DNA from 2 places in the Amycolatopsis sp. NPDC000009 genome. Region 2 is predicted to be linked to the other one. Evidence: riboswitches for the same ligand, from Rfam matches in the RefSeq annotation. Region 2 holds a riboswitch; the other holds the start of a gene.
What was found. A riboswitch is a leader RNA that binds a small molecule or an ion and turns the genes downstream of it on or off. The one in region 2 is predicted to bind glycine.
Positions count from the first base shown of each region.

Region 1: linked by a shared signal. The riboswitch ahead of gcvP (aminomethyl-transferring glycine dehydrogenase) and the one ahead of gcvP (aminomethyl-transferring glycine dehydrogenase) in region 2 are both predicted to bind glycine.

Region 1 is NZ_JBVHDI010000019.1:159,944-175,579, reverse strand. Features, by position in the region: gene ACZ3HL_RS35530 (hypothetical protein) at 1-637, opposite strand, end outside; gene ACZ3HL_RS35525 (adenylate cyclase) at 640-1,608, opposite strand; gene ACZ3HL_RS35520 (hypothetical protein) at 1,720-2,154, shown strand; gene ACZ3HL_RS35515 (hypothetical protein) at 2,250-2,549, opposite strand; gene ACZ3HL_RS35510 (hypothetical protein) at 2,573-3,091, opposite strand; gene ACZ3HL_RS35505 (hypothetical protein) at 3,399-3,632, shown strand; gene ACZ3HL_RS35500 (CDP-alcohol phosphatidyltransferase family protein) at 3,670-4,281, shown strand; gene gcvH (glycine cleavage system protein GcvH) at 4,345-4,728, shown strand; gene garA (glycogen accumulation regulator GarA) at 4,854-5,321, shown strand; gene ftsR (transcriptional regulator FtsR) at 5,318-6,079, shown strand; gene ACZ3HL_RS35480 (bifunctional nuclease family protein) at 6,300-6,773, shown strand; gene ACZ3HL_RS35475 (TetR/AcrR family transcriptional regulator) at 6,969-7,583, opposite strand; gene ACZ3HL_RS35470 (MerR family transcriptional regulator) at 7,881-8,462, shown strand; glycine riboswitch at 8,509-8,610, shown strand; gene gcvP (aminomethyl-transferring glycine dehydrogenase) at 8,781-11,660, shown strand; gene ACZ3HL_RS35460 (nuclear transport factor 2 family protein) at 11,664-12,026, opposite strand; gene ACZ3HL_RS35455 (helix-turn-helix domain-containing protein) at 12,141-12,959, shown strand; gene ACZ3HL_RS35450 (aldo/keto reductase) at 13,008-13,832, shown strand; gene ACZ3HL_RS35445 (hypothetical protein) at 14,115-14,801, opposite strand; gene ACZ3HL_RS35440 (3-methyladenine DNA glycosylase) at 14,895-15,636, opposite strand, start outside.
Region 2 is NZ_JBVHDI010000003.1:280,504-296,139, reverse strand. Features, by position in the region: gene ACZ3HL_RS11275 (DUF1700 domain-containing protein) at 1-525, shown strand, start outside; gene aspS (aspartate--tRNA(Asn) ligase) at 1,196-2,449, shown strand; gene ACZ3HL_RS11265 (YflT domain-containing protein) at 2,501-3,025, opposite strand; gene ACZ3HL_RS11260 (glutamine synthetase family protein) at 3,254-4,618, shown strand; gene ACZ3HL_RS11255 (gamma-glutamyl-gamma-aminobutyrate hydrolase family protein) at 4,599-5,312, shown strand; gene ACZ3HL_RS11250 (aldehyde dehydrogenase family protein) at 5,309-6,670, shown strand; gene ACZ3HL_RS11245 (3-oxoacyl-ACP reductase) at 6,675-7,442, shown strand; gene ACZ3HL_RS11240 (four-helix bundle copper-binding protein) at 7,563-7,937, shown strand; glycine riboswitch at 8,105-8,198, shown strand; gene gcvP (aminomethyl-transferring glycine dehydrogenase) at 8,341-11,172, shown strand; gene gcvT (glycine cleavage system aminomethyltransferase GcvT) at 11,181-12,272, shown strand; gene gcvH (glycine cleavage system protein GcvH) at 12,288-12,665, shown strand; gene glyA (serine hydroxymethyltransferase) at 12,667-13,935, shown strand; gene lipA (lipoyl synthase) at 13,932-14,933, shown strand; gene ACZ3HL_RS11210 (L-serine ammonia-lyase) at 14,950-15,636, shown strand, end outside.

The DNA of each region.
Region 1 (15,636 bases), on a different contig from region 2:
ACACCGACGCCGGGTCGATGTCCTCCCGCACGTCGTCCCCGATCACGCGGCGGATGTGGCGCGCCTCCAGCGCGGGCTTGTTCAGCTCGTCGCCGATGACGAACAGATAGCCCTTGCGGCCGCGGTTCTGCCACGCGTCGGTCACGACGTGCCGCGCCATGAAGTACGCGGCCAGTTCGTAGGACTCGCTCTTCTGCCCGCCGCCACCGCCTTCGAGGAAGATCGTGCGCAGCTGCTCGTCCATCCGGTTGTCCGATTCGAACTGCCCGACCTGCAAGGGAACCCGGTCGCTGTCGGCGTCGCCGATCGCGCCGAACATCACCTGCGGGTCGGCCAGGTACCCCCGGCGCTTCAGCAGGCCGTGCAGTTTGCCGAGCTTGCCCTGCATGACCCGCGGCACCCGGCGCATCGAGCCGGTGACGTCGAACAGCACCGCGATCGGCGTCGAATCGGTGTGGTCGGCCGAATCCCGGCATTCCCGGACCGCGTTCAGCGGGTCGAGCGCGGGCGCGACCTTCCAGTCTTTCGCGGGCTTGGAGCGGAGATCGGCGGTGTAGCCGAAGTCGTCCTCGCCCTTGGCCTTCCGGAAGGTCTTCGCGGCGGCGTAGGCGTTGTCGTCCCAGTGTCCGTGTCCCATGGTCAGGCTCCTGTCTCGGGGATGGTGAAGGGTCGGAAGGTGCGGGGGCCGTAGAGGTCGTCGAGCAGCGCGTCGTATTCGTCGAGCAGATCGGCGGCGTCGGGCCGTTGTGCGGGGTTGTCCTGTGTGCACCACGTCGCGAACTCGCGCTGCCGGGTTTCGTCCGGTGCCAGGAGTTCCAGCATCATGCGGTGGAGCATGCGGACGTCGGTGGCGGCGGTCATCGGCAGTCCTTTGTGGACTTCCGGTGGGTAGTCGATGGAGTTGTCCGCCGCGAGCGGGAGGACGCCGTCCTCGACGGCGAAGGACCAGCCGACGACGACGATGCCGTGCCGCTCCGGATGGACGAGCACGTTGTCCGCGGTGAGGTGGCCGTGGACGACACCCGCGCGATGCGCGCCGGCCACCGCGCGCAGGAGACGACGGTGCATCCACGCGTAGTCGCGGCCGTCGAGCCCGCCGGGGAAGGCCTTCCCGGCATCGGCGAGGGTGACGAAACCGTCGACGAGCGGGTCGAGGACGCTGAACGCGCGGTCACCCCTGGCCACCGGACCCGAGGTGTCCAGCAGCCGTGGGTAGTAGGGGCGCAGCCAGCGGTGCCGTTCGGTGAAGCCGTCGAGCGTGCGCAATGCCGCCCACTCGGCGTGGATCAGCGGGTTGAGCGCCGGGTCGCGGACGAGTTTCACCAGATGCGGCCCGGTGGTCCGGTAGGTCGTCGCGACACTGCCCACCGCGTGCGGCGTGGTGAGGGTGTACGCCGACGTCGCCGTGGTGACCGTCTGGCGCCGGGCACGTTTCCACTCGTCGTGGAGCCGGTTGAGCGTGGCGGCGGCGCGATGGGCGCGCTCGTCGCCGGGGTTGCGGTCGGGGTGGAGTACGGCCGCCAGTTCGCGGTAGCGATGGCGCGCGAACAGAGCGGCCGCGTCGACCGTGTTCTCGACCATCGTCACGGCGTCTTCCCTGGTGAGCATAGTTTGAGTCTAGACGACTCTTACCTGGTGTGGCAAGAGGGTGGGTACAAATCCCGTGCCGCTCCGCCGCTCCGGCGAATAGCGTGAAAGGGCCGAACCGAAAGGATTTTCTTGTCAGGTGAACCGCGGAAACCCAGTGTTCCGTCCCGGCTGCTGCTGGCCGGGATCCCGTTCGTCTTCCTGTTGTGGGTCGCCGGGGGAGCGATCGGTGACCGCGTGCGTGAACTGGACACCGGCGAGGACGTCACGGTCGTCGCTGTCTCGGGATGCGTCGAGGAAGGGCCGCCGATGAGCGGCCGGTTTCCCTACTGCGAGGCCGGGTGGCGGTTCGACGACGGGCGCACCGGGCGCGGGAGGATCGACGGCGAAAGGGTCGCGGAGGGCGACAGGATCTTCGCCGGTGACGGATTCGCTTACCCGTCGAGGTCCAACCGGGTCCTGAGCCTGGCGATGGTCGCGCTGTGCGGCCTGGTCCTGCTGGGAATGCTGATCGGGCTCGGCGTCCTGTACCGGAAGGGCCGGACCGGGCGGCGTCGCGAGCGGTGACGCCGCCGGGTGGCTCAGCTCCGGGTGGCTTCGATCTGGCGCTCGTCCTCGGTCGAGCAGCTCGTCACCGGATCGTTCGGCCCGCTACCGCAGGTTCAGGGCCCGACCACCACGGGGCCGGGCCCCTGCGGTGACGCCGCCTCGGCGGGCGTCAGCTTGGCGAAATAGTCCGTGAGCACTCGAGTCGCTTCGGCGCAGTCGGCCTTCCCGCGGACGACGACCTTGTTCTTCGCGCCCTGGAACCCGGTGACCTCACCGCACGGCGTGCCGGCCAGAACCTGATCGGCCGCGGGGACGGGAGACGACGACGGCGCGGCGGCGGGAGCGGGATCCGCGCCGCAACCGCTCAGCAGGACGACGGCGAACGCGGCGGGGAGCACGGCGAGGCTCTTCATGGGCCCTTCTTCTCGAGGATGGTTCATTCGACGGGGACGACAGCGGCGAACACGTTCTGTTCGCCCTTGCTGCAACTGGTGCCGCCCTGTGCGGCGGGAGCACCGGAGACGCACAGCCAGCCGTCCACGGTCTCACTGACCGGTTCGTCCGAGCTCGCGGACTGACGTCCGGCGATCCTCTTGTGGAACGAACCGACGATCCCGGTCGCGTCCGCGCACGAGACCCCGGGGCCGTTGAGCACCTGCAGGGTCAGGCCGCTGGCCGCGGTGACCGTGCCGCACGAACCCTGAACCGGTTCAGCGGGTTTCGGCTGGGAAGTGGGAGGCGGGCCGGCGGAGCGGCTCGGCGCGGTCTGCGACGGGATGGGCGGCACCGACACACTGGACGCCGCGGTGGGAAGCGAGGGCGGCGAGGCCGACATCAAGGTGACAGGCGGTGGCGGATCTTCGCCCGAACAGGCGGCGAGCGTTCCGACGGCGGCACAGACGGCGCAGGCCGCGAACAGGCGCCGCCACGTTCCCGTGGTGGTCGAGGCGGGCAAGGCGATCCCTTCGTCGGCCGGTCGTGGCCGGCCCATTCTGACCCGGCCGGGCCCGATGTCGTGGCATTGAGCCACATTCGATTCGCGGGAGGTTATCGCGCCCGCGACGCCGCGCTACGCGAGGACCGCGCAAGCACTGTCCATTGTGGACGATTAACATGCCGTTCACAGCGTGACGACACCCTGTTGTCGTCGCGAACCGATCGGACGAATCCACGCCGGATCCGTTAACGCGCGGACCCGTTCTGCCGAAAACAAAGGTAGCGCTCCGGCGTGTCCCAGTCCCCGTCACGAAACCGTGAGAGTGATGAAGACCGACGAACAGACCGACCCCGCGTCACCCCAGGCCACCGCACCGGCGAGCGCGGAGCTGCCACCGACGGCACCGTGCACCGTCGTCTGGTGTGGTGGCCGCCCGTACGTCCTCGAAACCTCCGCCGGTCACAACCGCTGGATGGGCACCGACCACCGGGGCAGGCCCGTGGCGCTGACCAGCGCGGACCTGCAGCGTCGCGGCTGGACCCACACCCGGGCCAGCTGACGGGGGAGGATCTGCCGCCGCTGGCTAGGCTGAGCGGGTGAGTACGCCCCCCGAACCGAGCGTGACCAGCGAAGAGCCTTCCCTGCTGCGGCAGGCCCTGAACGTCCCCAACATGCTTTCGATCCTCCGGCTCGCCGGGGTGCCGGTCTTCCTGTGGCTGCTCCTCGGCCCGAAGGAGGACGGCTGGGCGCTCGCGCTGCTCGTGTTCAGCGCGCTCACCGACTGGCTCGACGGCAAACTCGCCCGCTGGCTCAACCAGATGTCGCGGCTCGGCCAGCTGCTCGACCCCGCCGCCGACCGGCTCTACATCCTCGCGACCCTCATCGCGTTCCTGATCCGCGACATCATCCCGTGGTGGCTGGTGGTCCCGCTGGTCGCCCGCGAGGCCGTCCTCGGCGTCTGCGTGCTGCTGCTGCGGCACCGCGGGTTCGCCCCTCCGGAGGTCACCTACATCGGCAAGGGTGCCACCTTCGTGCTGATGTACGCCTTCCCGTTCCTGCTGCTCACCCAGGGCGGTTCCGACATCGCCGCGATCGCCCGGCCGATCGGATACGCCTTCACGGCGTGGGGTGCGGTCCTGTACGTCTATTCGGGCGTGCTGTACATCGTCCAGACCGTGCGCGCCTTGCGGGAGGCGCCGGGCGCGTGACCCGGCGGGATGCGAAACTGCGCGCGTCGGTTTCGAGCGAGGGCACCAGAAAGGGGAGCGGCGTTGTCCACTCCAGAAGAACTGCGGTACACCGAGGAACACGAGTGGGTCTCCGTGCGCGACGGAGGGCTCGTGCGGGTGGGCATCACGGAGTACGCCCAGGACCAGCTCGGTGACGTGGTGTTCGTCGAACTGCCGGAGGTCGGCAAGCAGGTCGGTTCGGGCGACGCGTTCGGCGAGGTCGAGTCGACCAAGAGTGTTTCGGAGCTGTTCGCCCCGCTCGACGGCGAGGTGGTCGCGGTCAACGACGCGGTGACCGAGTCGCCCGAGCTGATCAACAGCGACCCCTACGGTGAAGGCTGGCTGATCGAGCTCCGTCTCGACGACGCCGGCTCGGTGGAATCCCTGCTGGAGGCCGAGGCCTACCAGGCGCTGATCAAGGAATAGCCGCAGGCCGCGGCCCTTCGGGAAGAGTAGGGGGAGCCGCGGGCCGGAGATTCGATCAGGCACGGTACGTTTGACCTCCACACGTTCTTGAGTAGTGGCAACACACATGCGTTAGGAGAGCTCAGGTGAGCACGAACGACGGGCCCGGCGTTCCCCCGGAGCAGTCTCCGGAGCGGACTTCTGTCTTCCGGGCCGACTTCCTGGCCGACGTCGAAGGCACCGAGGCTCCTCCGGCTGCCGAGGCCCCCGTCCAGGGTGTGGACGCGCTGCCCGCGGGTTCCGCGCTGCTGGTCGTCAAGCGGGGTCCGAACGCCGGTTCGCGCTTCCTGCTGGACCGCGACACCACCAGCGCGGGGCGGCACCCGGACAGCGACATCTTCCTCGACGACGTCACGGTCTCCCGGCGGCACGCCGAGTTCCGCCGTGAGGGCGGCGAGTTCGTCGTCATCGACGTCGGCAGCCTCAACGGCACCTACGTCAACCGCGAGCCGGTCGACCAGGCCGTCCTCGCCGGTGGCGACGAGGTGCAGATCGGCAAGTTCCGCCTGGTCTTCCTGACCGGCCCGGGTTCCGGGGGCCAGGGGGCGCGGTGACGGCGGCCGGGCGGCCTGATCGGGATGCGTCGCAGCGCGATGGGTTGAGCATCGGGGCCGTGCTGGCACAGCTGCGCGGCGACTTTCCCGATGTCACCATCTCCAAGATCCGGTTCCTCGAGGCGGAGGGTCTGGTCCAGCCGGGCCGGACCCCGTCGGGGTACCGGCAGTTCGCTCCGGCGGACGTGGAGCGGTTGCGGTTCGTCCTGTCCGCCCAGCGGGATCACTACCTCCCGCTGAAGGTCATCAAGGAACAGCTGGACGCGGCGGATCAGGGCGCCGCGCCCTCAGCGGAGATGCCGCGGCTGCCGCGGAAACTCGTGTCGCTCGACGCCCCCGGTGAGAACGGCGGACTGCCGTCCCCGGGGGACTTCGAGACCGATCGCGAGATCAGGCTGACCGAGGAAGATCTGCTCCGCCAGGCCGGCATCGACGCCGCCACCCTGGCTGAGCTGCGGCAATACGGTCTCGTCCGCCCGGGGGCGGCGGGGTTCTTCGACCCGGACGCGGTCCTCGTGGCGAAAACCGTGAAGGCGATGACCGAATTCGGTATAGAGCCGAGACATCTGCGTGCCTTCCGGGCCGCGGCCGACCGCGAGGTGGGCCTGCTGGAGCAGATCGTGACCCCGGTGTATCGGCATCGTGACGAGGACGCCCAGGCGAGGGGCGACGAAGTCGTCCGCGAGCTGGCCGCCTTGACCGTGGCGTTGCACACGCTCTTGGTGAAGGCCGGAATACGGGCCGTCACGGGCGGTTGAACGGCTTCGGGGGACCGGGAGCCGTTGTGCGGCCACTTGTCAATGCCTGAATGTTCGGCATCCTATGCCGTACCGTGAGAGTCGGGTTTGCCACGGGCGAACCGAGAATGTCGGAGACAGCGAGCACAGCGCTCGGAAGACGGGTAGCGTCGGGACTGCCGTCGCTTGGTCGTCGAGACAAGCGTTGCAGCCCGTGCGCACGAGAGGGAGGCGAAGCCCGATGAGCGAGATGCGCGTCGTCGGCGTGCGGGTGGAGCTACCCGCGAATCAGCCGATCTTGTTGCTGCGGGAAACCGAAGGCGAGCGTTACCTGCCGATCTGGATCGGCTCGGTCGAGGCCACCGCCATCGCCTTGGAGCAGCAGGGAGTCCGCCCGGCCCGTCCGCTCACCCATGACCTGCTCAAGGAGGTCATCGGAGCGTTGGGCCGTGAGCTGGAGCAGGTCGTGATCACCGATCTGAAGGAAGGCACGTTCTTCGCGGAGCTGGTCTTCGACGGGGACATCCGGGTTTCGGCGCGACCGAGCGATTCGGTGGCGCTGGCGCTGCGGGTGGGCGTGCCCATCCACGCCGTGGACGCGGTGCTCGAGGAAGCGGGCCTCATCATCCCCGACGAGCAGGAGGACGAGGTCGAGAAGTTCCGCGAGTTCCTCGACTCGGTCTCGCCGGAGGACTTCCGCGGCGCGGACACCTGATCCCGCCCCTTCTTTCATGCGCGTTCAGTCCTCTGAATGCGGTTCGCGACGCCCTCGGACTGGACGACACGCGTGTGACAGCGTTCCGCCGCGAGTCGTCCGCCCGAACACGCGTGTCGTCCATCTGATCACGTGTGTCGTCCGTCCAGACACGCCGAACCGTCGCCCGGGCACCGCCAAGGCACGATCGGCGAGTCAGGCCGCGGTCGCCTTGACGAACAGGTCCGCCAGCTCCCGCCCGTACCGCTCCAGATCCAGCTCCGGATCCGCCGCGAACTTCGCCGCGACGCCGTCGATGGCCTGTGCGATCGACAACGCCATCACGTCCGCCGCGAAGCCGCCGAAAGCGCCTTCCTGCTGCCCCTGGCGTAGCTGACGTTCGAGCCGGCCGGTCCGGAATTCCTCGACCAGCGGCGCCGACATGAACCAGCCCTCCGCGTCCGAGCCGCTCGAACCCATCTCGACCATGACCCGCACCAGTTCCGGGTACGAGCCGAGGAACGCGATCTCCGACTCGATGTAACCGCGCAGCAGCCCGGCCCGGTCGGTCGTGCCCTGGATCCGCTCCTGGAGGAACTTGTCCTTCATCCCGGTCGCGGTGGTGACCACGGCCTGCATCAGGCCGGCCTTGTTGGTGAAGTGGTACGAGATGATCCGGGTGCTGGACAGCCCGGCCCGTTCCTTGATCTTCGCGAACGACGTCTTGTGGTAGCCGAGGTCGGAGATCGTCGCGATCGTGGCCCCGATGATCTGGGCCCGCCGGGCGGCCTCGGTGACCGACAGCCCCAGCTCCGCCTGGACCTCTTGCATGGCGCTCTGCGTGGAGGGAGTTACTTGCATGAGTAAAAAATAACACGCCTGAGTAAAACGCGCCACCGTGCCGCCGAATGGGGGACTGTGCTCGACAAGCCTCAAGAAGAGCTTGAGGCCGACCGCGCGTCGCGTTGACCGGTTTGCCGGACGCGCTTACCGTCAATGGAGGTGAATCGCCAAGGTGTGATTCGGATGTCTGGGGCATTCGTCTTGACGAGGAACTCCGGTGCGGGCTCACGTGGGTCCGCGCGGCTTTGTTCGCCGGCCGCCAGGTCGGGCGAGGGGAGGCATGGCGTGGTCGAGGCTGGTAGCCCTCAAGAGCCGCTCGTTCCGGTCGCTGACGGCGAGCAGGGCGAGCTGTTCCCCGACTCTTCCCTCCCGGACGAACTCGTCGGTTACCGTGGTCCCGCCGCCTGTCAGATCGCCGGGATCACCTACCGGCAGCTCGACTACTGGGCCCGCACGAAGCTGGTCGCGCCGAGCATCCGCACGGCGCACGGCTCCGGGTCGCAGCGGCTCTACTCGTTCAAGGACATCCTCGTCCTGAAGGTCGTCAAGCGGCTGCTGGACACCGGTGTCTCCCTGCAGAACATCCGCGTCGCCGTCGACCACCTGCGCCTGCGCGGCGTCCGCGACCTCGCCAAGGTCACCCTGTTCTCCGACGGCACCACCGTCTACGAGTGCACCTCGCCCGAAGAGATCGTCGATTTACTCCAGGGCGGGCAGGGCGTGTTCGGGATCGCGGTCAGCGGAGCGATGCAGGAGATCAGCGGCACCATCCACGAGTTCCCGGCCGAACGGGCGGACGGCGGCGTGATCGAAACGGTCACGCCGGACGAGCTCACGCAGCGCCGCAACGCGCGTCGCACAGGCTGATCATGAAGCCGCGTGGGCGGCAGGGTAGGCTCACTTCCGCGGTCGACGAATCCGCGCGGGAGAGACCGAGTCGATAACCGTTGAGCTCGGCGCCGAAGGAGCAAGTCCTCCCCGGAACCTCTCAGGCACCCTGGACCGCGCGGAAGAGACGCCTCTGGAAAGTGGTTCGCCAGGTCACAGCCTGGCGGCCCCGCCGACGGTGCAAGCCCGGCTCAACACTCGGGCGAAACTCTCAGGCGCCCCCACGGGGGTACGGACAGAGTGGGGAGGGCCAGGACAATCGTCCCGGCCCCACCCCCGCGTCTTGGGAGGTCCCCGATGGAGCCCGTTTCACTGGCCGCTCTCGAATCCGGAACCCCCTTCGCGGACCGGCACATCGGTCCCGGCACCGAAGAGCTCGCGCGCATCCTCGACGTCGTCGGCGTCGCCTCCCTGGACGAACTCGCCGAGCGGGCGGTCCCCACGTCGCTGCGCGAGTCCGCGGCACCGCCGGATCTGCCGCCGCCCGCCACCGAGACCGGCGCGCTCGCGGAACTCCGCGCGCTGGCCGCGCGCAACCGGCCGATGGTCCAGATGATCGGCCTCGGCTACCACGACACCGTGACCCCGCCGGTGATCCGGCGGAACGTGCTGGAGAGCCCGGCCTGGTACACCGCGTACACGCCGTACCAGCCGGAGATCTCGCAAGGCCGCCTCGAAGCGCTGCTGAACTTCCAGACCATGGTGTCCGACCTGACCGGTCTGCCGATCACAGGAGCCTCCATGCTGGACGAGGCGACCGCCGCGGCGGAGGCGATGACGCTGGTCCGCCGGGCGGGCAAGGCGAAGTCGAACCGGTTCGTGGTCGACGAGGACACCCTTCCGCAGACGATCGAGGTCCTGCGCACCCGCGCCGAGCCGCTCGGCATCGAGCTGGTGACCGCGGATCTGTCCCAGGGCATCACCGGCCTCGGGCTCGGCGGCGACTTCTTCGGGGTGCTGCTCTCGTATCCGGGCGCGTCGGGCGTCGTCCGCGAATGGGACCACACCATCGCTGAGGCCAAGGCGCTGGGCGCGGCGGTGGTGATGGCCGCCGATCCGCTGGCGCTGACCCTGCTGCGGTCGCCCGGTGAGCTCGGTGCCGACGTCGCGATCGGATCCACGCAGCGCTTCGGTGTCCCGATGGGCTTCGGCGGGCCGCACGCGGCGTACCTCGCCGTCCGGCAGGGGCTCGAACGGCAGTTGCCCGGACGGCTGGTCGGGGTGTCGAAGGACGCCGACGGCGCCCCCGCGTACCGGCTCGCGTTGCAGACCCGCGAGCAGCACATCCGCCGTGAGAAGGCGACGAGCAACATCTGCACCGCCCAGGTGCTGCTGGCGGTGATCGCGTCGATGTACGCGGTGTACCACGGTCCCGAAGGCCTGCGCGCCATCGCGAACCGCGCGCACCGGATGGCCACGGTGCTCGCGGCGGGGCTCGCCGAGAACGGTGTGGACGTCGTGCACTGCGAGTTCTTCGACACCGTGCTGGTCGGCGTCCCCGGTCGTGCGACCGGCATCGTCGCCACCGCCCGGGAACTCGGGGTCAACCTGCGGCTCGTGGACTCCGACCACGTCGCCGTCGCCTGTGACGAGACGACCACCCGTGAGCACCTTTCCCTGGTGTGGAAGGCGTTCGGGGTCGCGGTGTCCGATGTGGACTCGCTCGACGCGGACACCGCGGACGGCTTCCCGCCGGATCTGCGCCGCACCAGCGACTACCTGACACATCCGGTCTTCCACGCGCATCGCTCGGAGACCGCGTTGCTCCGGTACCTGAGGTCGTTGTCCGACAAGGACGTCGCGCTCGACCGGAGCATGATCCCACTCGGTTCCTGCACGATGAAACTCAACGCCACGGCCGAGATGGAGCCGATCACCTGGCCCGAGTTCGCGGGGCTGCACCCGTTCGCACCCGCCGAGGACGCGGCCGGTCTGCTCACCGTCGTGAAGGACCTGGAGCGGTGGCTCGCCGGCATCACCGGCTACGACGCGGTCTCCCTGCAGCCGAACGCCGGAAGCCAGGGCGAGTTCGCCGGGCTGCTGGCGATCCGCGCCTATCACCGCGAACGCGGGAACGCCGCGCGTGACGTCTGCCTGATCCCGTCCAGCGCGCACGGGACGAACGCGGCCAGCGCCGTCATGGCGGGGATGCGCGTGGTCGTGGTGAAATGCGACGACGAGGGCAATATCGACCTCGGCCACCTCAGGTCCACTGTGGACGAGCACGCCGACGACCTCGCCGCGATCATGATCACCTATCCCTCGACGCACGGCGTGTACGAGGACACCGTCCGCGAGGTCTGCGCGCTGGTGCACGACGCGGGTGGCCAGGTGTACGTCGACGGCGCGAACCTGAACGCCCTGATCGGGGTGGCGCAGTACGGGAAGTTCGGCGCCGACGTCTCCCATCTCAACCTGCACAAGACCTTCTGCATCCCGCACGGTGGCGGCGGGCCGGGTGTCGGACCGATCGGCGTCCGCGCGCATCTGGCGCCGTACCTGCCGAACCACCCGCTGCAACCGGACGCCGGCCCGGCCACCGGCGTCGGCCCGATCAGCGCCGCGCCGTGGGGGAGCGCGTCGATCCTACCGATCTCCTGGGCCTACGTCCGGATGATGGGCGCCGACGGCCTGCGGCGTGCGACCCTGACCGCGGTCGCGAACGCCAACTACGTCGCGAAACGTCTCGCCGCGCATTACCCGGTGCTGTACTCGGGGCGCGAGGGACTCGTGGCGCACGAATGCATCCTCGACCTCCGCGCGCTCACCAAACGGACCGGCGTCACCGTCGACGACGTGGCCAAGCGGCTGGCCGACTACGGCCTCCACGCGCCGACGATGTCCTTCCCGGTCGCGGGAACGCTCATGGTCGAGCCCACCGAGAGCGAGGATCTCGGCGAACTCGACCGGTTCTGCGACGCGATGATCGCGATCCGCGGCGAGATCGAGAAGGTCGCCGCGGGGGAGTGGCCGGTGGACGCGAGCCCGCTGCGCAACGCCCCGCACACCGCGCGCTGTCTCGCGGGTGAGTGGGATCGCCCGTACAGCAGGGAGACCGCGGTCTTCCCCGCCGGGTTCACCGCGGCGAAGATCTGGCCTCCGGTGCGGCGGATCGACGGGGCCGCGGGGGACCGCAACCTCGTCTGCTCCTGCCCGCCGCCGGAGGCCTTTGCCTGAGTGTCAGCCGGGCATCTTGTCGAGAAAGCCCAGCACCTGCTTGATCCGCCCGTCCTCGACGGTGATGACGTCGAAGCCGATCGCCAGCGGCTCTTCCGCACCCTCCGGGCCGAGGTACCACTGGAACCTCGCGATGTCGTGGTGCGCGTCCGGCGCCGCCGGCAGGCTGAACCGCAGGCCCGCGAACTGGGCCTGGGCGCCGGCGATGAAGCCGTCGACGCCGTCGTGGCCGGTGACCGCGCCGAGCGGGTCGGTGTAAGCGGCGTCCTCGGTGAACACTTCGGCGATGAGCGCGCGGCGCTTGGCCGCGTCGGTCTCGTTCCACACGGCGATGTACTGCTCGGCGACGCGCTGGATGTCCGACATGGTGTCTCCTCGTTCTGTTGCGGGGTAACCGATGCCGCAACTCTGTCGGCCCAGGGTGGGTCCCGTCGATTACGCGGGAGGTAATGGCGGCTCCGCGCGCGGGGCCGTAGGTTCGTGATCGTGACGACCACAGTGACCGCGGGCCGCCCCGTCGGCGAACTCCTCCGTGAATGGCGTGACCGCCGACGGATCAGCCAGCTGGATCTCGCCATCTCGGCGGACATCTCCACCCGGCATCTGAGCTTCGTGGAGACCGGCCGGTCCAAGCCCAGCCGCGACATGGTGCTGCGGCTCGGCGAGCATCTGGAGGTGCCCTTGCGGGAACGCAATCAGCTGTTGCTGGCGGCGGGCTACGCGCCCGCGTACGCCGAAAGCGGCCTCGGCGCCCCGGAAATGGCGGCGGTCCGCAAGGCGGTCCGTCAGTTGATGACCAGCCACGAGCCGTACCCGGCCGCCGTCGCGGACCGCTGGTGGAACCTGGTCGACGCCAACGCGAGCATCTCGATCATGACCGGCCTGGTCTCGCCCGCCTTGATGACGCCGCCGGTCAACGTCCTGCGGGTGACGCTGCATCCGGAGGGGATGGCGCCGCACGTGCTGAACCTGGGGGAGTGGCGCGCACATCTGCTCGGCAGGCTGCGGCGGCAGGTGACCCAGACGGCCGACCCGGCGCTGACCGAACTCCTGGAGGAACTGCTCTCGTACCCGTGCGCGGATCCCGTCCCCGAGGTGGAGGTCCCTGGACCGGGCGACATCTTCGTCCCGTTGAAGCTGCGACACGAGGGCGCCGAACTCACGTTCTTCAGCACCGTGTCCACGTTCGGGACGCCGTTGGACGTCACGGTCGCCGAGCTGGTGATCGAGTCCTTCTTCCCGGCCGACGCGGACACGGCGGAATATCTGCGCGCGTATGCGGCGCGTGGGGTGGAATGATGCTGGCCAAGAAGTCCCGCCACAGACTCCAGTGAGGATTCCGCTTCCATGGCCGTGCCTTCCGTCGTCCTGAACAACGAGGTAACCATCCCCCAACTCGGTTTCGGCGTCTGGCAGGTCCCCTCGGGCGATACGGCCAAGGTCGTCCGGACCGCCATCGAGGCCGGGTACCGCAGCATCGACACCGCGGCGTCGTACGGGAACGAAGCCGGCGTCGGCGAGGCGATCCGCTCGGCGGGCGTGCCCCGCGAAGAACTGTTCATCACCACCAAGCTGCCGAATCCGGGCCACGGCTACGACGAAGCGCTCCGCGCGTTCGACGCGAGCCTCGCGGAACTCGGCCTGGACCGCGTGGACCTCTATCTGATCCACTGGCCGATGCCTGCCCGCGGGAAGTACGTCGAAACGTGGCGGGCGCTGGAAAAGCTCTACGCGGACGGCCGGGCACGCGCCATCGGGGTGTCGAACTTCCACGTCCCGCATCTGCGGCGGCTGTTCGACGAGACCGGGATCGTGCCCGCGGTCAACCAGGTCGAGCTGCACCCGCGACTCCAGCAGAAGGCGCTGCGGGAGTTCCACGCCGAGCACGGCGTCGTCACCGAGGCGTGGAGCCCGCTCGCGCAGGGATCGCTGCTCTCGGACCCGACACTGACGGCCCTCGCCGCCAAGTACGGCAAGAGCCCGGCGCAGCTCGTGCTGCGCTGGCATCTGCAGCTCGGCACGGTCGCGATCCCGAAGTCCGTGACGCCGTCCCGGATCCGGGAGAACTTCGACGTCTTCGACTTCGAACTCGCTGAGGACGACCTCGCGGCGCTCGCCGAATTCGACGACGGGACGCGCACCGGCCCGGATCCGGACACCTTCGGCTCGTGAGTGGTAAGGACGGTTCTAACCCAAGTTATGAAGGTCGAGTTTCCTCGGCTCAGCCGAGGGAAGGGGGCCTTCACGCACGACCCCTGTGACTACTGGTGCACGTGGGGCGAATGTGGCCACTACCCAAGTCCGTGAAGGCCTCCTTGAAGGACCCAGAGTCCCTCAAGGAGGCCTTCACGGACCGCAGCCGGAATCCACGTAGGTGCCCACTCACGAGAGTCGAGGTACGGGAAAGGCCCCTTCCCGAGCGGCGAAGGGGCCTTTCCCGTGGTTCGGGGCCTGTCAGGTGGCCTTGATACCCGCGGCGGCGAAGTCGGCCTGCTGGGCAGGCTGCTGCAGGTACTGACGGAAGGTCTGAGCGGCGCGCATCTGGACCTCGTCGATGCTCTTGCCGGCGAGCCCGACGAGCGGGTAGTCGGCCGAACGCGCCGTCGCGACCGACTGGGCGGGCGATCCGACCAGTTCGGGTTTGGCGGTGTTCAGCTCGGTCACCCAGTAGGAGGACTCGGGGATCCAGGCGGCGGGAAGGCCGCCGATGGAGTCGAGATTGGTTCGCCCGACGAGGCCGTCGAGCACCGACGCGGAGGACAGCGCGTCGACCTGGATGACCACGCAGTGGTCGCGGACCACGGTCGCGGCGTTGTTCCACCGCTCGGCCGCCGCGCGCACGGGCTTTTCGATGCTGGGGGTGACGACGACCCGCATCGGGGTGTCGCCGGCGCTGCACGCCTTGGCCTGGGCTTCGGCGCGGGTGTTGAGCTCGCCGTCGGCCCAGTTCCAGCCGAACACGCCGATCGCGACCAGGACCACGAGGACCAGACAGGCGATCGGCCACTTGGCGATCCGGCGCCGCGGGGCCTTCTTCCCGACGATCCGGTGTGAACCGGTCGCCTCACCGCGGCCCTGAGGCCGCTTCGGCGGGTCGAGGGGATGCGGCACCGGCTCCTCGGCCACGCTGTGTCGCCCCATCGTTGTCCTTTCGAAACGTGCGCGCTCGCGCTGCGTATGCAATCAAACCGTTATCACTCTAACAGGGGAGGATGTTACGGGGAATGTGACGACTCACAGTTGTTTTCCGCGTGTCGCGGGCACCTTCTTTAACTCGGCGAGGAGCCGTTGGCAATGCGCTATCAGGTGCTCACGCAGCGGCGCCGCCCGGCGGGCGAACGCGGCCTGCGCGCGTGCGTACTCGGCGCGGCCTTCCGGGCTCTCGATCCGCACGGGCGAGTACCCGAACTCCGCCAGATCGTACGGGCTGGCCCGCATGTCCAGTTCCCGGATGTCCGCCGCCAGCTCGAAACAGTCCCCGACCAGCTCGGCGGGCACGAACGGATCGAGTTTGTACGCCCACTTGAAGAGATCCATGTTGGCGTGCAGGCAGCCCGGCTGTTCGAACTCGGCCTGGTTCTCCCGCGCCGGCCGCAGCGTGTTGCGAGGCCGGGCGGGCTCGGTGAAGAACCGGAACGCGTCGTAATGCCCGCACCGGATCTCCAGCGACTCGACCACACCGTCGGTTCCGGCCGAACCGAGGCGGAGCGGGAGTTGTGAGTGACGCACCTCATCCGCCGATTCCCGGTAAACCATTGCCCATTCGTGCAGCCCGAAACAACTGAGTCTCGGAGAGCGGGACGCGGTCGCGGAAAGCAGTCCGAGGACGAATTCGGCGGTCTTGGCCCGGCCCTCGGTGAAGCCCGCTGGATCGAGCATGACGCCCTCGGGGGTCTCCAGGTAACCCTTCCGCTCCAGGAACCGCCGGGCGGACGCGCCTTCGAGCACGACTCCCGGACCCGGTTGCCAGCGTTCG
Region 2 (15,636 bases):
GCTGTGCCGATCTCGGCGTTCGTCATCGGCAGCATGCTCGGCGGTGCGGGCGCGGCGGTCGACCTGATCGCGAAGCGGTCCTACGGCAACGGTTCCTACAACGGCCAGTACACGCCGAGCGCCAACGACGGCTACGGCAATCCGCAGTTGACGTACGGCAGCCAGGACGTGGAGAACATCTACGCGTTCGACGCCGAGGGCAAGCCGCTGGCCGAGGTCTACCTCTACGACGAGAACGGCCGTCCGCTCAGCACGACCCGGTTCGCCTGCGAGCGGAGCACGGGCGAGAAGCGGAAGGTCGGCGACGACAACCGCTACCCGCGACCGAGGCTCGAACGGGGAGTCCAGGACAACGAAGGAAACCTCAACGGCTACAACGGTTCCCGTAGCTACTGTCTGGAAAGGACGGACGTGCCGTTCAGCGCGGCGATCCCGAAGGGTGCTCCGGTGCCGCCTTCGACGACCGCCCAGGCTCCGCCTTCGTCCCCGGCGCCGCCGTCGAACTCCACCCAGCCGACGCGCTAGGTGGCCCCGGGTGGAGGCGGCCGTCGGGGGCGCCTCCACCCGCATTTCGTGGGTGGTCCGGGACGGGTGGCGGCACCTTCTCGCTGTCCTCGGTAAGGCAAGGTGGCGGGTTGCGAAAGCCACTTTCGCAACCTTCAACGTTGCGAAAGTGGCTTTCGCAACCTCGGGTGCAGGGTGGCCAACCCCATTTTCCAAACCTACAAGGTTGCTAACGTGCATTCCCCAACCTCGGGTGCAGGGTGCGGTAGTGAAGAGGGGCCTTCGCTACCGCACCCTGTTGGCCGGCTCGGAACCATGCCGCGAAGGCCGCTCTCTGGGGAACACCGGCGGTTGGGCCCGCGAACCACCGCGTTCAGAGGACGAAATGCGGATGCGGGGGTCGCCCCGGGCGACGTAGCCTCCGGGGCAACGCGTTGACGGAGACGAGTAGCCAAGGGACCACGCGAGCCCAGAGAGCCGCCGGTAGCTGGGAAGGCGGCCTCGCGCCCTTCGGTGAAGACCCTCCCGAGTGCGGGGAGGAACGGCGTCCGCGCCCCATGCCCCGCCGTCCGGCCCTCGTCACGGGCCATCGAGGCCGCCGTCCCAGGCGGCGGCGAAAGTGCGGTGGTACCGCGAGTTCCCTTCTCGCCCGCACTCCCAAGGGGTCGCGCACATCCGTACAGGAGTTGTGATGATCTCGCGTGTCCTCGCCGCCGACCTGCCCCGGCACGTCGGCGGCCGTGTCCGCGTCGCCGGCTGGGTGCACCGCCGGCGCCGCCTGAAAACCGTCACCTTCCTGGTGATCCGGGACCGTTCCGGACTCGCCCAGGTGGTCCTCGCCGAACCTGGTGGCCCACCTGAAGAAACCGTCGTCGAGGTCGAGGGGCTCGTCACCGCGAATCCGCAGGCGCCGGGCGGGCTCGAACTCACGGAGCCGTCCGTCGGGCTGCTGTCCGAACCCGCCGAACCACCGCCGTTCGACCTCTACCGGCCGTCGGTTCCGGCGGCGTTGCCCACGGTGCTGGACAACGCCGCCGTCGCGCTGCGGCATCCGCGGCTGAAGGAGGTTTTCACGGTCGCGGCGGCGAGCGTCGCCGGGTTCCGGTCGGCCCTGGACGGGCTCGGGTTCACGGAAATCCAGACGCCCAAGATCGTTTCGTCGGCCACGGAATCCGGTGCGAACGTCTTCGGCATCGACTACTTCGGCAGGCGGGCCTTCCTCGCGCAGTCCCCACAGTTCTACAAACAGGCGCTGGTCGGGGTTTTCGAGCGCGTGTACGAGGTCGGCCCGGTCTTCCGCGCCGAACCGCACGACACCGCGCGGCATCTGGCGCAGTACACCAGCCTCGACGCCGAACTCGGTTTCATCGACGGCCACCACGACGTCATGACGGTGCTGCGGGAAGCCATCGCCGGGATGGCCGCCGCGGTTCCGCGGGCGGATGTCTCGGTGCCCGAGGAGATTCCGGAGATCCACTTCGCGGAAGCCCAGGAGCTGATCGCGCGGCTGTCGGACGAGGACCCGCGTGGCGAGCCCGACCTCGCGCCCGCGCACGAGCGGCTGCTTTCGGATTGGGCGCTGCGCGAACACGGATCGGAATTCCTGTTCGTCACCGGCTATCCGATGGTGAAGCGGCCGTTCTACACGCATCCGGACCCGGAGCGGCCCGCGTACTCGAACAGTTTCGACCTGCTTTTCCGCGGGCTGGAACTGGTGACCGGCGGACAGCGGCTGCACCGGCACGCGGACTACGTCGCCGCGCTGGCGGCGCGCGGTGAGTCCATCGAGCCGTACCGCGACTACCTGTCCGTCTTCGCGCACGGGATGCCGCCGCACGGCGGTTTCGCGCTCGGTCTCGAACGCTGGACGGCCCGGCTGCTCGGGCTGCCCAATGTCCGTCAGGCGACGCTGTTCCCGCGTGACCTGCACCGCCTGACCCCGTAAAGCCGCGAGCCGGCACCTCTCGGAGAGGTGCCGGCTCGCGTGGGGTGAGGCTCAGTGGGTGAACGCGCTCCTGGCGGCCAGGTCGGCCAGCAGGGCACGGCCCTTCTCGGCGTTGCGCGGCTGGGCCAGGACGTCGTAACGCCGGGCGACCAGCTGGCTCTGCGAGATGAACCCGCGCTTGTTCTTCGAGGCCGCGTACCCCAGCGCGCCGAAGAGCAGGTTGAACCCGATACCGCCGACGAGGCCGACGAGGATCGGCACCAGCCCGGCGCCCGGGTTCAGCAGGCTCAGCACGAGGCCGAGGAACATACCGAACATCGCGCCCGACAGCGCCGAGCTGGTGAGCACCTTGCTCCAGCCCATCCGGCCGGCGATCCGCTCGACCAGGACCGGCTCGACACCGACGATGGTGACGTCCGTGATCGGGAAGTCCGTTCCCGCGAGGTGGTCGACGGCACGCTGCGCCTCGGAGTACGACTCGTACGAGCCGATCGGCCACCCGCTGGGCATCGTCGGGAGCTGAGCCCGCCCCTGGGGCTCGGTGAACGTGGTCTGCTGCGTGAATGCCTGTGTCATTCCTTCTCACCTCTCTTGATCCGTACAACGTCCCGGATGCGCGGATCTCCTCCCGGTGCGGCGGGATTCACAGCATCTTCTCAGCCGGGCATCGGAGACAATCCGCCCAGGGATCAACTACGGTGAGCAATGGGTAACGAACCAGACCATTGGCCGAGTTGACCGGGCTGGGTCGACCCGGTAGGAAGAAGCCGCAAAGGTACCGCTTCGAACCTTTAGGTGAGGCTGATGGCGAACAGGCGCGGCATGCTCACGCTCGATCGGCTCCGGGAACTGGTCGAGGACGGCACCGTCGACACGGTGCTGGTGGCGATCACCGACATGCAGGGCAGGCTGCAGGGCAAACGCTGCGCCGCCGAATACTTCCTCAACGAGGTCGTCGAGCACGCCACCGAAGCGTGCAACTACCTGCTCGCGGTCGACGTGGACATGAACACCGTCGACGGCTACGCGATGTCGTCCTGGGAGACCGGCTACGGCGACTTCGTCCTGCGCCCGGACTTCGGCACGCTGCGTCTGCTCCCTTGGCAGGAGGGCACCGCGCTCGTCCTCGCCGACCTCGAACGGGTCGAGGGCGGGGCCGTGGCCCCCTCGCCGCGCCAGATCCTGCGCGGTCAGCTGGACAGGCTCGCCGAACGTGGTCTCGCCGCCTACGTCGGGACCGAACTGGAGTTCATCGTCTTCGACGACACCTACGAGTCGGCCTGGGACAAGCGGTACCAGGACCTTCGCCCGGCCAATCAGTACAACGTCGACTACTCGATGCTCGGCACCGCCCGGATCGAGCCGCTGCTGCGCCGTATCCGCAACGACATGGGCGGAGCGGGCCTGTACGTCGAGTCGGCCAAGGGCGAGTGCAACCCCGGTCAGCACGAGATCGCGTTCCGCTACGCCGACGCGCTGACCACCTGCGACAACCACAGCGTCTACAAGACCGGCGCCAAGGAGATCGCCGCGCAGGAGGGCAAGAGCCTCACGTTCATGGCGAAGTACAACGAACGCGAGGGCAACTCCTGCCACATCCACATCAGCCTGCGCTCCGCCGAGGGCGAACCCGTCCTGGCCGGTGACGGCCCTGGCGGGTTCTCGCCGCTGATGGAGCACTTCCTCGCCGGTCAGCTGGCCGGACTGCGCGAGCTGACCTACTTCTTCGCGCCGAACATCAACTCCTACAAGCGTTTCGTCCCCGGCAGCTTCGCGCCGACGGCCGTCGCGTGGGGCACCGACAACCGCACGTGCGCGCTCCGCGTCGTCGGGCACGGTGATTCGCTGCGCACCGAGAACCGCGTCCCCGGCGGTGACGTGAACCCGTACCTCGCGGTGGCCGCGCTGATCGCGGCCGGGTTGCACGGTATCGAGAACGAACTGGAGCTGGAACCGGAGTTCCGCGGCAACGCCTACGGTTCCGGCAAGCCGACCGTGCCGACGACCCTGCGGGAGTCCGCGGCGCTGCTGGACGGGAGCGCACTCGCGAGGTCCGCGTTCGGGGACGAGGTCGTCGACCACTACCTGAACGCGGCGAAGGTCGAGCTGGCCGCGTACGACGCCGCCGTCACCGACTGGGAGAGGATCCGTGGCTTCGAACGTCTCTGAGCCCCTGATCGGGCTCACGTCCTATCTGGAACCCGCGAAGTTCCTGGTGTGGGAGACCGAAGCGGCACTGCTCCATCGGGTCTACGTCGACGGGATCGTCGCGGCTGGTGGGATTCCGGTCCTGCTGCCGCCGGTGAGCACGGCACACGATCGGCTGATCTCCGCCGTGGACGGGCTCGTGCTGGTCGGCGGCGCCGACGTCGACCCGGCGCGCTACGGCCAGGAGCAGCACGCGACGACGTACACGAGGCCGAACCGGGACGCCTTCGAGTTCGGCCTGCTGCGATCCGCTTTGGACAGTGGGAAACCGGTGCTGGGCGTGTGCCGGGGGCTGCAGGTCCTCAGTGTCGCGCTGGGCGGCACGCTCGCGCAGCACCTGCCGGACACCTTGGACACCAGGGATCACCAGCCCGCGCCCGGGACCTTCGGCACCACTACGGTGAGCCTCGCCGGGGGCAGCCGCGTCGCGTCGATCCTCGGCGCCGAGACCAAGGTGCCGTGTTACCACCATCAAGCGATCGACAGGCTCGGGGACGGGCTGGTCCCGGTCGGCTGGGCCGCCGACGGGACGATCGAGGCGGCCGAGCTGCCCGGCGACGGGTTCGTCCTCGGCGTCCAATGGCATCCCGAGCAGAATCCCGACGACATCAGGCTTTTCGAGGCACTCGTAGAAGCGGCTAAGGAGCGCGCATGACGTTCGAGGTGATCAACCCCGCCACGGAAGAGGTGGTGCGGTCGGTCGAGCCGACCTCGGCCGAGGAGACCGACGCGGCGATCGCCCGCGCGCACGCGGCGTTCCCCGCCTGGCGTGCCGTGGCCCCCGGCGACCGGGCGCGGCTGCTGCGCCGGTTCGCCGACGCCGTCGACGCCGACGTCGAGAACCTCGCCGCGCTGGAGGTCGCCAACGCCGGCCACACGATCGGCAACGCGCGCTGGGAGGCGGGCAACGTCCGTGACGTGCTGACGTACTACTCCGCGTCGCCCGAACGGTTGAGCGGCAAGCAGATCCCGGTACCCGGTGGCGTGAACATGACGTTCCACGAGCCGCTCGGCGTGGTCGGGGTGATCGTGCCGTGGAACTTCCCGATGCCCATCGCGGGCTGGGGGTTCGCGCCCGCGCTCGCCGCCGGGAACACCGTCGTGCTGAAACCCGCCGAGCTCACTCCGCTGACCGCGATCCGCCTCGGTGAACTCGCCCGCGAGGCGGGGATCCCCGCGGACGTCTTCCAGGTGCTCCCCGGCAAGGGATCGGTGGTGGGGCAGCGTTTCGTGGACCACCCGGCGGTGCGGAAGGTGGTGTTCACCGGCTCGACCGAGGTCGGCAAGCAGATCATGGCGGGCTGCGCCGCACAGGTGAAGCGGGTGACGCTGGAGCTCGGCGGCAAGAACGCGAACATCGTCTTCGCCGACGCCGACCTGGAGAAGGCCGCGGCCACCGCGCCGTACGGCGTGTTCGACAACGCCGGGCAGGACTGCTGCGCGCGGTCGCTGATCCTGGTGCAGTCGAGCGTGTACGAGAAGTTCATGGAGCTGCTGGAACCCGCGGTGAACGGGGTGGTCGTCGGGGATCCGCGGCTGGAGGTGACCGAGATGGGGCCGCTGATCTCCGCCGGGCACCACGCGAAGGTGTCGTCCTATGTGGACGACTCCGCGCCGGTCGCCTTCCGGGGCAACGCGCCCGTCGGCCCCGGATACTGGTTCGCGCCGACCGTAGTCACCCCGCCCGACCTGCGGCATCCGCTGGCGTCGGAGGAGATCTTCGGCCCGGTCGTCGCCGTGGTCCCGTTCGACGGCGAGGCGGACGCGGTGACCATGGCCAACCAGACCGAGTACGGGCTGTCCGGCTCGATCTGGACCCGCGACGTCGGCCGCGCCTTCCGCGTCGCGCGCGGTGTCGAAGCGGGGAACCTGTCGGTCAACTCGCATTCGTCCGTCCGGTACTGGACGCCGTTCGGCGGATTCAAGCAGTCCGGGCTCGGTCGTGAACTCGGCCCGGACGCCGTCGACGCCTTCACCGAGACCAAGAATGTCTTCATCAGCACGGAGGAATAAGCAAATGGTTCAGCGTTTCGAGGGCCGTGTCGCGGTCATCACCGGCGGCAGCAGCGGTATCGGCCTCGCCACCGCGCGGCGGCTGGCGAGCGAAGGCGCGAAGGTCGTCATCGGTGACATCTCCGCCGAGGCGGGCAAAGCCGCGGCCGACGAGGTCGGCGGCCTGTTCGTGCAGGCCGACGTCACCGACGCCGAGCAGGTCGAGGCCCTGTTCCAGACCACTGTGGACACTTTCGGCTCGGTCGACGTCGCGTTCAACAACGCGGGCATCTCCCCGCCCGAGGACGACTCGATCCTGACCACCGGCATCGACGCGTGGGAGAAGGTGCAGAAGGTCAACCTGACCTCGGTGTACCTGTGCTGCAAGGCGGTGCTGCCCCACATGCAGCGGCAAGGGAAGGGCTCGATCGTCAACACGGCGTCGTTCGTCGCGGTGATGGGCGCGGCGACGTCGCAGATCTCCTACACCGCGTCCAAGGGCGGGGTGCTGGCGATGAGCCGGGAGCTGGGCGTGCAGTTCGCGCGGGAGAACATCCGGGTGAACGCGCTGTGCCCGGGGCCGGTGAACACGCCGCTGCTGAAGGAACTGTTCGCGAAGGACCCCGAGCGGGCCGCGCGACGGCTGGTGCACGTACCGGTCGGGCGGTTCGCGGAGCCGGAGGAGATCGCGGCGGCCGTCGCGTTCCTGGCGAGCGACGACGCTTCGTTCATCACGGCTTCGCAGTTCCTGGTGGACGGCGGTATCTCGGGCGCCTACGTCACGCCTCTCTGACCACGGACCGGGCCCAGGGTGCGCGTCACTCGTCCCGGTGGCTGGGATGGCGGGTCGCTGACCTGCGCTGTAGTCCTGACAGCGCGAAGCCAGCATCCAGGACCACAGGGAGGCCCCAGAATGACCCGGCAGATGAGCACCGCCATGCGTGACTGCATCGACCTGTGCAACGAGTGCCACGTCAGGTGCGAGGAGATGATGACGCGCTGCATGGAGGTGGGCGGTGCGAAGCTCGGGATGATGATGGTGACCTGCGCGGACATGTCCCGCATGTGCGCCGACATGATGATGCGCTGCTCCGCCATGGTCGCCGACCTCGAAATGATGCGCATGTGCGCGAAGATGTGCGGCCTCGCCTCCCAGATGATGCGCATGTGCGCCGAGGAGTGCGCCAAGACCGGCGACGCCGAACTCGCCGACGCCGCCGACATGATGATGCGGTGCGCCGAGCTCTGCGGCACCATCACCGCCGAAATGATGATGGAAACCGCGTAACTCGCGTGCTCAGAGCCGTCACTCGCGTGCTTGAAGGCGTAACTCACGAGTTACGCCTCTGATCACGCGAGTTACGGCTCCAAGCACGCAAGTGACGTGCTCGGCTGGAAGTAGACGCGCGTCGAACACGCCAGGTACGGTGTGCGCACAACTTCAGACAGGGCCGTCGAGCTGGAGCGGGAGAGCCCCCATGAACGTGGTGGGGCACCGAAGGAGCAAACTCCCCGGAATCTCTCAGGTACCCACTACCGCTTCACGCGAGGCCACTCTGGAAAGCAGGCGCGCAAGTGCGTCTCACCCAAGGTGAAAGCCACCCTCAACGGTGGTGAAACTCTCAGGTGCCATGACAGAGGGGGAGTTCCCAGCGCACCGGTCTATCCGGCGCCTGACCCAAGGAGCTCCCTTGACCAGTACGTCCTTCGACGACCGGCACATCGGCCCCTCGGAGTCCGAGCAGGCCAAGATGCTCGCCGAGGTCGGCTACGGCAGTCTCGATGCCCTGGTGCAGGCCGCCGTGCCGTCCGCGATCCGGGTCACCCGCGACCTCGAACTTCCCCCCGCCGCGTCCGAAGAGGACGCCATCGCCGAGCTTCGCGCGCTCGCCGCACTCAACAAGCCGATGACCCAGATGATCGGTCTCGGCTTCCACGACACGGTCACCCCCGCGGTCATCCGCCGCAACGTGCTGGAGAACCCGGCCTGGTACACGGCGTACACGCCGTATCAGCCGGAGATCTCGCAGGGCCGCCTCGAAGCGCTGCTCAACTTCCAGACCATGGTCTCCGAGCTGGCCGGTCTCGCCACCGCGAACGCCTCCCTGCTCGACGAGTCCACCGCCGTCGCCGAGGCCGTCATGCTGATGCGCCGCGCGTCGAAGGCGAAGTCGAACAAGGTCGTCCTCGACGCCGAATGTCTGCCGCAGACCATCGCCGTCGTGCGCACCCGGGCCGAGGCCATGGGCGTCGAGGTCGAGGTCCGTGACCTGCTCACCGGCCTGCCGGAGGAGTTCTTCGGCGTCGTCGTCCAGTACCCGGGCGCTTCCGGCGTGCTGCGCGGCGCGGGCTTCTACTCCGCCATCTCCGAGACCGCGAAGGCCGCCGGCGCGCTGTACACCGTCGCCGCCGACCTGCTCGCCCTCACCCTGATCACCGCGCCGGGTGAGTTCGGTGCCGACATCGCCGCCGGTTCCACCCAGCGCTTCGGCGTCCCGCTCGGTTACGGCGGTCCGCACGCCGGGTACATGGCCGTCCGCGCCGGGCTCGAACGCTCGCTGCCGGGCCGTCTGGTCGGGGTCTCGGTCGACGCCGACGGCAACCCCGCGTACCGCCTCGCCCTGCAGACCCGCGAGCAGCACATCCGCCGCGAGAAGGCCACCTCCAACATCTGCACCGCGCAGGTCCTGCCCGCCGTGCTCGCCGCGATGTACGCGGTCTACCACGGTCCGGACGGCCTCAAGCGCATCGCGACCCGCGTCCACGGGCTCGCCGCCGGCCTGGCCGACGCGCTGCGCGCGGCAGGCGTCGAGGTCGTCCACGAGGGCTTCTTCGACACCGTCCTCGCCCGTATGCCCGGACAGGCCGAAGCGGTCGTCGCGGTCGCTCGCGAGAACGGGATCAACCTCGGCCCGGTCGACGCCGACCACGTCCGCATCGCCGTCGACGAGGTCACCACGCCCGCGATCATCGCCAAGGTGCTCAACGCGTTCGGTGTCGAGAACCAGGCCGGAAGCACCAAGGCGCTGCCCGCCGGCCTCAGCCGCGAGAGCGACTACCTGACCCACGAGGTCTTCCACTCGCACCGTTCCGAGACCGCGATGCTGCGCTACCTGCGCAGCCTGTCCGACCTGGACTACGCGCTCGACCGCGGCATGATCCCGCTCGGCTCCTGCACGATGAAGCTCAACGCCACCACCGAGATGGAGCCGATCAGCTGGCGCGAGTTCGCGGGGATCCACCCGTTCGCCCCCGCCGACCAGGCCGAGGGCTACCACACCCTGGTCGAGCAGCTGTCGAGCTGGCTGGCCGAGGTCACCGGCTACGACAAGGTGTCGCTGCAGCCGAACGCGGGCAGCCAGGGCGAGCTCGCCGGCCTGCTCGCGATCCGCGCGTACCACCACGCGAACGGGCAGAAAGAGCGCGAGGTCTGCCTGATCCCGTCGTCCGCCCACGGCACGAACGCCGCCTCCGCGGTCATGGCCGGGATGCGCGTCGTCGTGGTCAAGTGCACCGACGAGGGCAACGTCGACCTCGAAGACCTGCGGGCCAAGGTCGAGGCCAACCGCGACACGCTGTCCGCGATCATGGTCACGTACCCGTCCACGCACGGCGTGTACGAGCACGGCATCGACGAGCTGGCCAAGATCGTCCACGACGCGGGCGGCCAGGTCTACGTCGACGGCGCGAACCTCAACGCGCTGCTCGGGCTCGCCAAGCCGGGTGAGTTCGGCGGCGACGTCTCGCACCTGAACCTGCACAAGACCTTCTGCATCCCGCACGGTGGCGGCGGCCCCGGCGTCGGCCCGGTCGCGGTCCGCGCGCACCTCGCGCCGTACCTGCCGAACCACCCGCTGCTGGAGAAGGCCGGTCCCGAAACCGGTGTCGGCCCGATCAGCGCGGCCCCGTACGGCTCGGCGTCGATCCTGCCGATCTCGTGGGCGTACGTCCGCATGATGGGCGCGGGCGGGCTCACCGCCGCGACGCAGGTCGCCGTGCTCGCCGCGAACTACGTGGCCAAGCGCCTCAACCAGCACTACCCGGTGCTCTACACCGGACAGGACGGCCTGGTCGCGCACGAGTGCATCCTCGACCTGCGCGGGCTCACCAAGGAGACCGGCGTCAGCGTCGACGACGTCGCGAAGCGCCTGATCGACTACGGCTTCCACGCCCCGACCATGTCGTTCCCGGTCGCGGGCACGCTGATGGTCGAGCCGACCGAATCCGAAGACCTCGGCGAGATCGACCGTTTCATCGCGGCGATGATCGCCATCCGCGCGGAGATCGACGCCGTCGCGCAGGGCAAGTGGGCCGCGGACAACAGCCCGCTGCGCAACGCCCCGCACACCGCCGAGACCCTCGTCGGCGACTGGGACCTGCCGTATGACCGTGAACTGGCGGTGTACCCCGCCGGGGTGAACCGCAAGTCCAAGTACTGGCCCCCGGTGCGCCGCATCGACGGTGCGCGCGGGGACCGTAACCTCGTCTGCTCCTGCCCGCCGCTCAACGCCTACGAGAACTGAGGCACTTGATGTCGAAAGAGACGTCCCTGCACGGAGTCCACAAAGGACTGGGTGCGCTGTTCACCGACTTCGCGGGCTGGTCGATGCCGATCCGCTACTCCAGCGAACTGGCGGAGCACAAGGCGGTCCGCGAGGCCGCGGGCCTGTTCGACCTCTCCCACATGGCCGAGATCGAGGTGACCGGCCCGCAGGCCGCCGACACGCTCGACTTCGCGCTGGTCGGCAACCTGTCCGGCGTCAAGCCGGGCCGGGCGCGCTACACGATGATCTGCGACGAGAACGGCGGCGTGCTCGACGACCTGGTCGTCTACCGCCTCGCCGAGGAGAAGTTCCTGGTCGTGGCCAACGCGGGCAACGCCTCCGTGGTCGCGGACGCGCTGGCCGAGCGGGTCTCGGGCTTCGACGCGGTCGTCGAGAACAAGTCCGAGGACGTCGCCCTGATCGCCGTCCAGGGTCCGAAGGCGGTCGAGATCCTCGGCGCCGTGACCGACGCCGACCTTGGCGCGCTCAAGTACTACGCGAGCGTCCCGGCCGTCGTGAAGGGTCACGACGTCCTGCTCGCCCGCACCGGGTACACCGGTGAGGACGGCTTCGAGCTGTACGTCCCGGCCGGCGAGGCTCCCGCCGTCTGGCGCATCCTGACCGACGCGGGTGAGCCGCACGGCCTGCTCCCGGCCGGCCTCGCCTGCCGCGACACCCTGCGTCTCGAAGCGGGAATGCCGTTGTACGGCAACGAACTCAGCCTCCAGCTGAGCCCCTTCGAGGCCGGGCTCGGCCGCGTGGTCAAGTTCGAGAAGCCGAACGACTTCGTCGGCAAGGCCGCACTCGAAGAGCTGTCCAAGAAGGACGTTCCCCGCGTGCGTGTCGGGCTCAAGGGCTCCGGCCGCCGCGCGCCGCGTCACGGCTACACCGTCCTGGCGGGCGAGACCGAGATCGGCGAGGTCACCAGCGGTGCCCTCTCGCCGACGCTGGGTTACCCGATCGCCATGGCCTACGTGGACCGGGAGCACTCCGAGCCCGGCACCGAGCTTTCCGTCGACATCCGGGGCCGTGTCGAGCCCGTCGAGGTCGTCGCCCTGCCCTTCTACTCCCGCGCCTGAAAGGCCTTTTCGATCATGAGCATCCCCCAGGACCTGAAGTACACGAAGGAACACGAGTGGCTGAACGTCGCCGACGGCGTCGCCACCGTGGGTATCACCGCCTTCGCGGCCGAATCGCTCGGTGACATCGTGTTCGTCCAGCTCCCCTCGGTCGGCGACACCGTCACCGCGGGCGAGGTGTTCGGCGAGGTCGAGTCGACCAAGTCGGTCAGCGAGCTGTACGCACCCGTGGACGGCGAGGTCGTCGAGGTGAACGAGGCCACAACGGACACCCCCGAGCTCATCAACTCGGACCCGTACGCCGAAGGATGGCTCCTGAAGGTGCGTCTGTCCGGCGACGTGCCCGCCCTGCTCGACGCCCAGGCGTACGCCGTCCTGACCCAGGAGAACTGAGATGTTCAACGCTGCCCTGTCCGAAGTGGACCCCGAGGTCGCCACCGCCGTCGCGGCCGAACTCGACCGGCAGCAGTCGACCCTGGAGATGATCGCCTCGGAGAACTTCGCCCCGGTGGGCGTGCTCGAGGCGCAGGGTTCGGTGCTGACGAACAAGTACGCCGAGGGCTACCCCGGCCGCCGCTACTACGGCGGTTGTGAGCACGTCGACGTCATCGAGCAGCTGGCGATCGACCGCGCGAAGGCACTCTTCGGCGCCGAGCACGCCAACGTCCAGCCGCATTCGGGCGCGCAGGCCAACGCCGCCGCCATGGTCGCGGTGCTCAACCCCGGCGACACCATCCTCGGTCTCGACCTCGCGCACGGCGGGCACCTGACCCACGGGATGAAGATCAACTTCTCGGGCAAGCTCTACAACGTCGTCGCCTACCACGTCGACAAAGAGACCGGGATCGTCGACATCGAGGAGATCGAGCGCCTCGCCAAGGAGCACAAGCCGAAGCTGATCATCGCCGGTTGGTCGGCGTACCCGCGTCAGCTGGACTTCGCCGAGTTCCGCCGCATCGCCGACGAGGTCGGCGCGAAGGTCATGGTCGACATGGCGCACTTCGCCGGTCTCGTCGCCGCGGGCCTGCACCCGAGCCCGGTGCCCTACGCCGACATCGTCACCACGACCACGCACAAGACCCTCGGCGGACCGCGCGGCGGCATCATCCTGTCCCGCCAGGAACTCGCCAAGAAGATCAACTCGGCCGTGTTCCCCGGCCAGCAGGGCGGCCCGCTGGAGCACGTCATCGCCGCGAAGGCGGTCGCGCTCAAGATCGCCGCGAGCGAGGAGTTCCGCGAGCGTCAGCAGCGCGTGCTCGAAGGCGCGAAGATCCTGGCCGATCGCCTTTCGCGCACGGACTGCACCGAAGCCGGTGTCCGCGTGCTGACCGGCGGGACCGACGTGCACCTGGTGCTCGTCGATCTGGTCAACTCCACTTTGGACGGTCAGCAGGCCGAGGACCGGCTGCACTCGGTCGGGATCACGGTCAACCGCAACGCCGTCCCGTTCGACCCGCGGCCGCCGATGGTCACCTCCGGCCTGCGGATCGGCACCCCGGCGCTCGCGACCCGCGGCTTCGGCGCCGAGGACTTCGCCGAGGTGGCCGACATCATCGCCGAGGCGCTGCGCCCGGACTTCGACGAGGATCTGCGCCAGTCGCTGTCCGCCCGGGTCGAACTGCTGGCCAAGAAGCACCCGCTGTACGCGGACCTCGGCCGATGAGCGCGCTCCCCGAGGGGCGCAAACTTCTCCGGCTGGAGGTCCGCAACGCGCAGACGCCGATCGAGAAGAAGCCGCCGTGGATCAAGACCCGTGCGCGCATGGGTCCGGAGTTCACGGAGCTCAAGGGGCTGGTCAAGCGTGAAGGCCTCCACACTGTCTGCGAAGAAGCCGGTTGTCCCAATATCTACGAGTGCTGGGAAGACCGTGAGGCGACGTTCCTGATCGGTGGGGATCAGTGCACGCGGCGCTGTGATTTCTGTCAGATCGACACGGGCAAGCCGTCGGCTTTGGATCGGACCGAGCCGCGCAAGGTCGCCGAGAGTGTCCAGGCGATGGGCCTGCGCTACTCGACGGTCACCGGTGTCGCGCGTGACGATCTCGAAGACGGCGGCGCGTGGCTGTACGCGGAGACCGTGCGCCAGATCCACGCGCTGAACCCGGGCACCGGTGTCGAGCTGCTGATCCCGGACTTCAACGCCGATCCCGACCAGCTCGCCGAAGTCTTCGGCTCCCGCCCCGAGGTGCTCGCGCACAACGTGGAGACGGTGCCGCGGATCTTCAAGCGGATCCGGCCGGGTTTCCGGTACGCGCGGTCGCTGGAAGTCATCACCCGGGCGCGTGAGGCCGGTCTGGTGACCAAGTCGAACCTGATCCTCGGTATGGGTGAGACGCCGGAGGAGGTGGCTCCGGCGATGAAGGACCTGGTCGACGCGGGCTGCGAGATCCTCACGATCACCCAGTACCTGCGGCCGTCGCCTCGCCACCACCCGGTGGATCGGTGGGTCAAGCCGGAAGAGTTCGTCGAGCATTCGAAGGCAGCCGAAGCGATGGGCTTCGCTGGTGTGATGGCCGGGCCGCTCGTACGCTCGTCGTATCGGGCCGGTCGCCTTTTCGCCCAGACGAAGGCCCACCGCGGCGAAGCGCTGTCGGAGAACTTGGCCCATCTCGCCGCCGAAGGGCCCGCGGCCCAAGAAGCCAGCTCACTGCTGGCCAGATAGGAAGGAGGGCAGATCAATGGCGATCAGCGTCTTCGACCTGTTTTCGATCGGCATCGGCCCCTCCAGCTCCCATACGGTGGGCCCGATGCGCGCCGCACTGACCTTTGTGGACGGTCTGGCCGCCGACGGCGACCTTTCCGCCACGACGCGTGTCCAGAGCGAGCTTTTCGGTTCGCTCGGCGCGACCGGGTTCGGGCACGGCAGTGACAAGGCCGTGCTGCTCGGGCTGTCGGGGGAGCGTCCGGAGGAGATCGACACCGACACCGTGCCCGGCAAGATCGCGGAGATCCGGGAATCCTGCCGGCTGAAGGTGCGCGGCGAGCACGAGATCGTGTTCACCGAGGACACCGACCTGACGATGCACCGGCGGAAGTCCTTGCCGGCGCATCCGAACGGGATGATCTTCCGCGCGTTTGACGCCGACGGGAAGGTGTTGCGCGAGCGCACCTACTACTCCGTCGGTGGTGGCTTCGTGCGCGACGAGTCCTATGAGACCGACACCGTCGTCGTCGAGGACTCGACCCGGCTGGAGTTCCCGTTCCGTACCGGTGCGGATCTGTTGAAGCACTGCGAGGACACCGGACTGCCGATCAGCGAGATCATGCTGCGCAACGAGCTTTCGTGGCGCACGCGTGAGGAGGTCCGCGAGGGTCTGCTGGAGATCTGGCAGGTCATGGTGGAGTGCGTGCGCAACGGGTGCGAG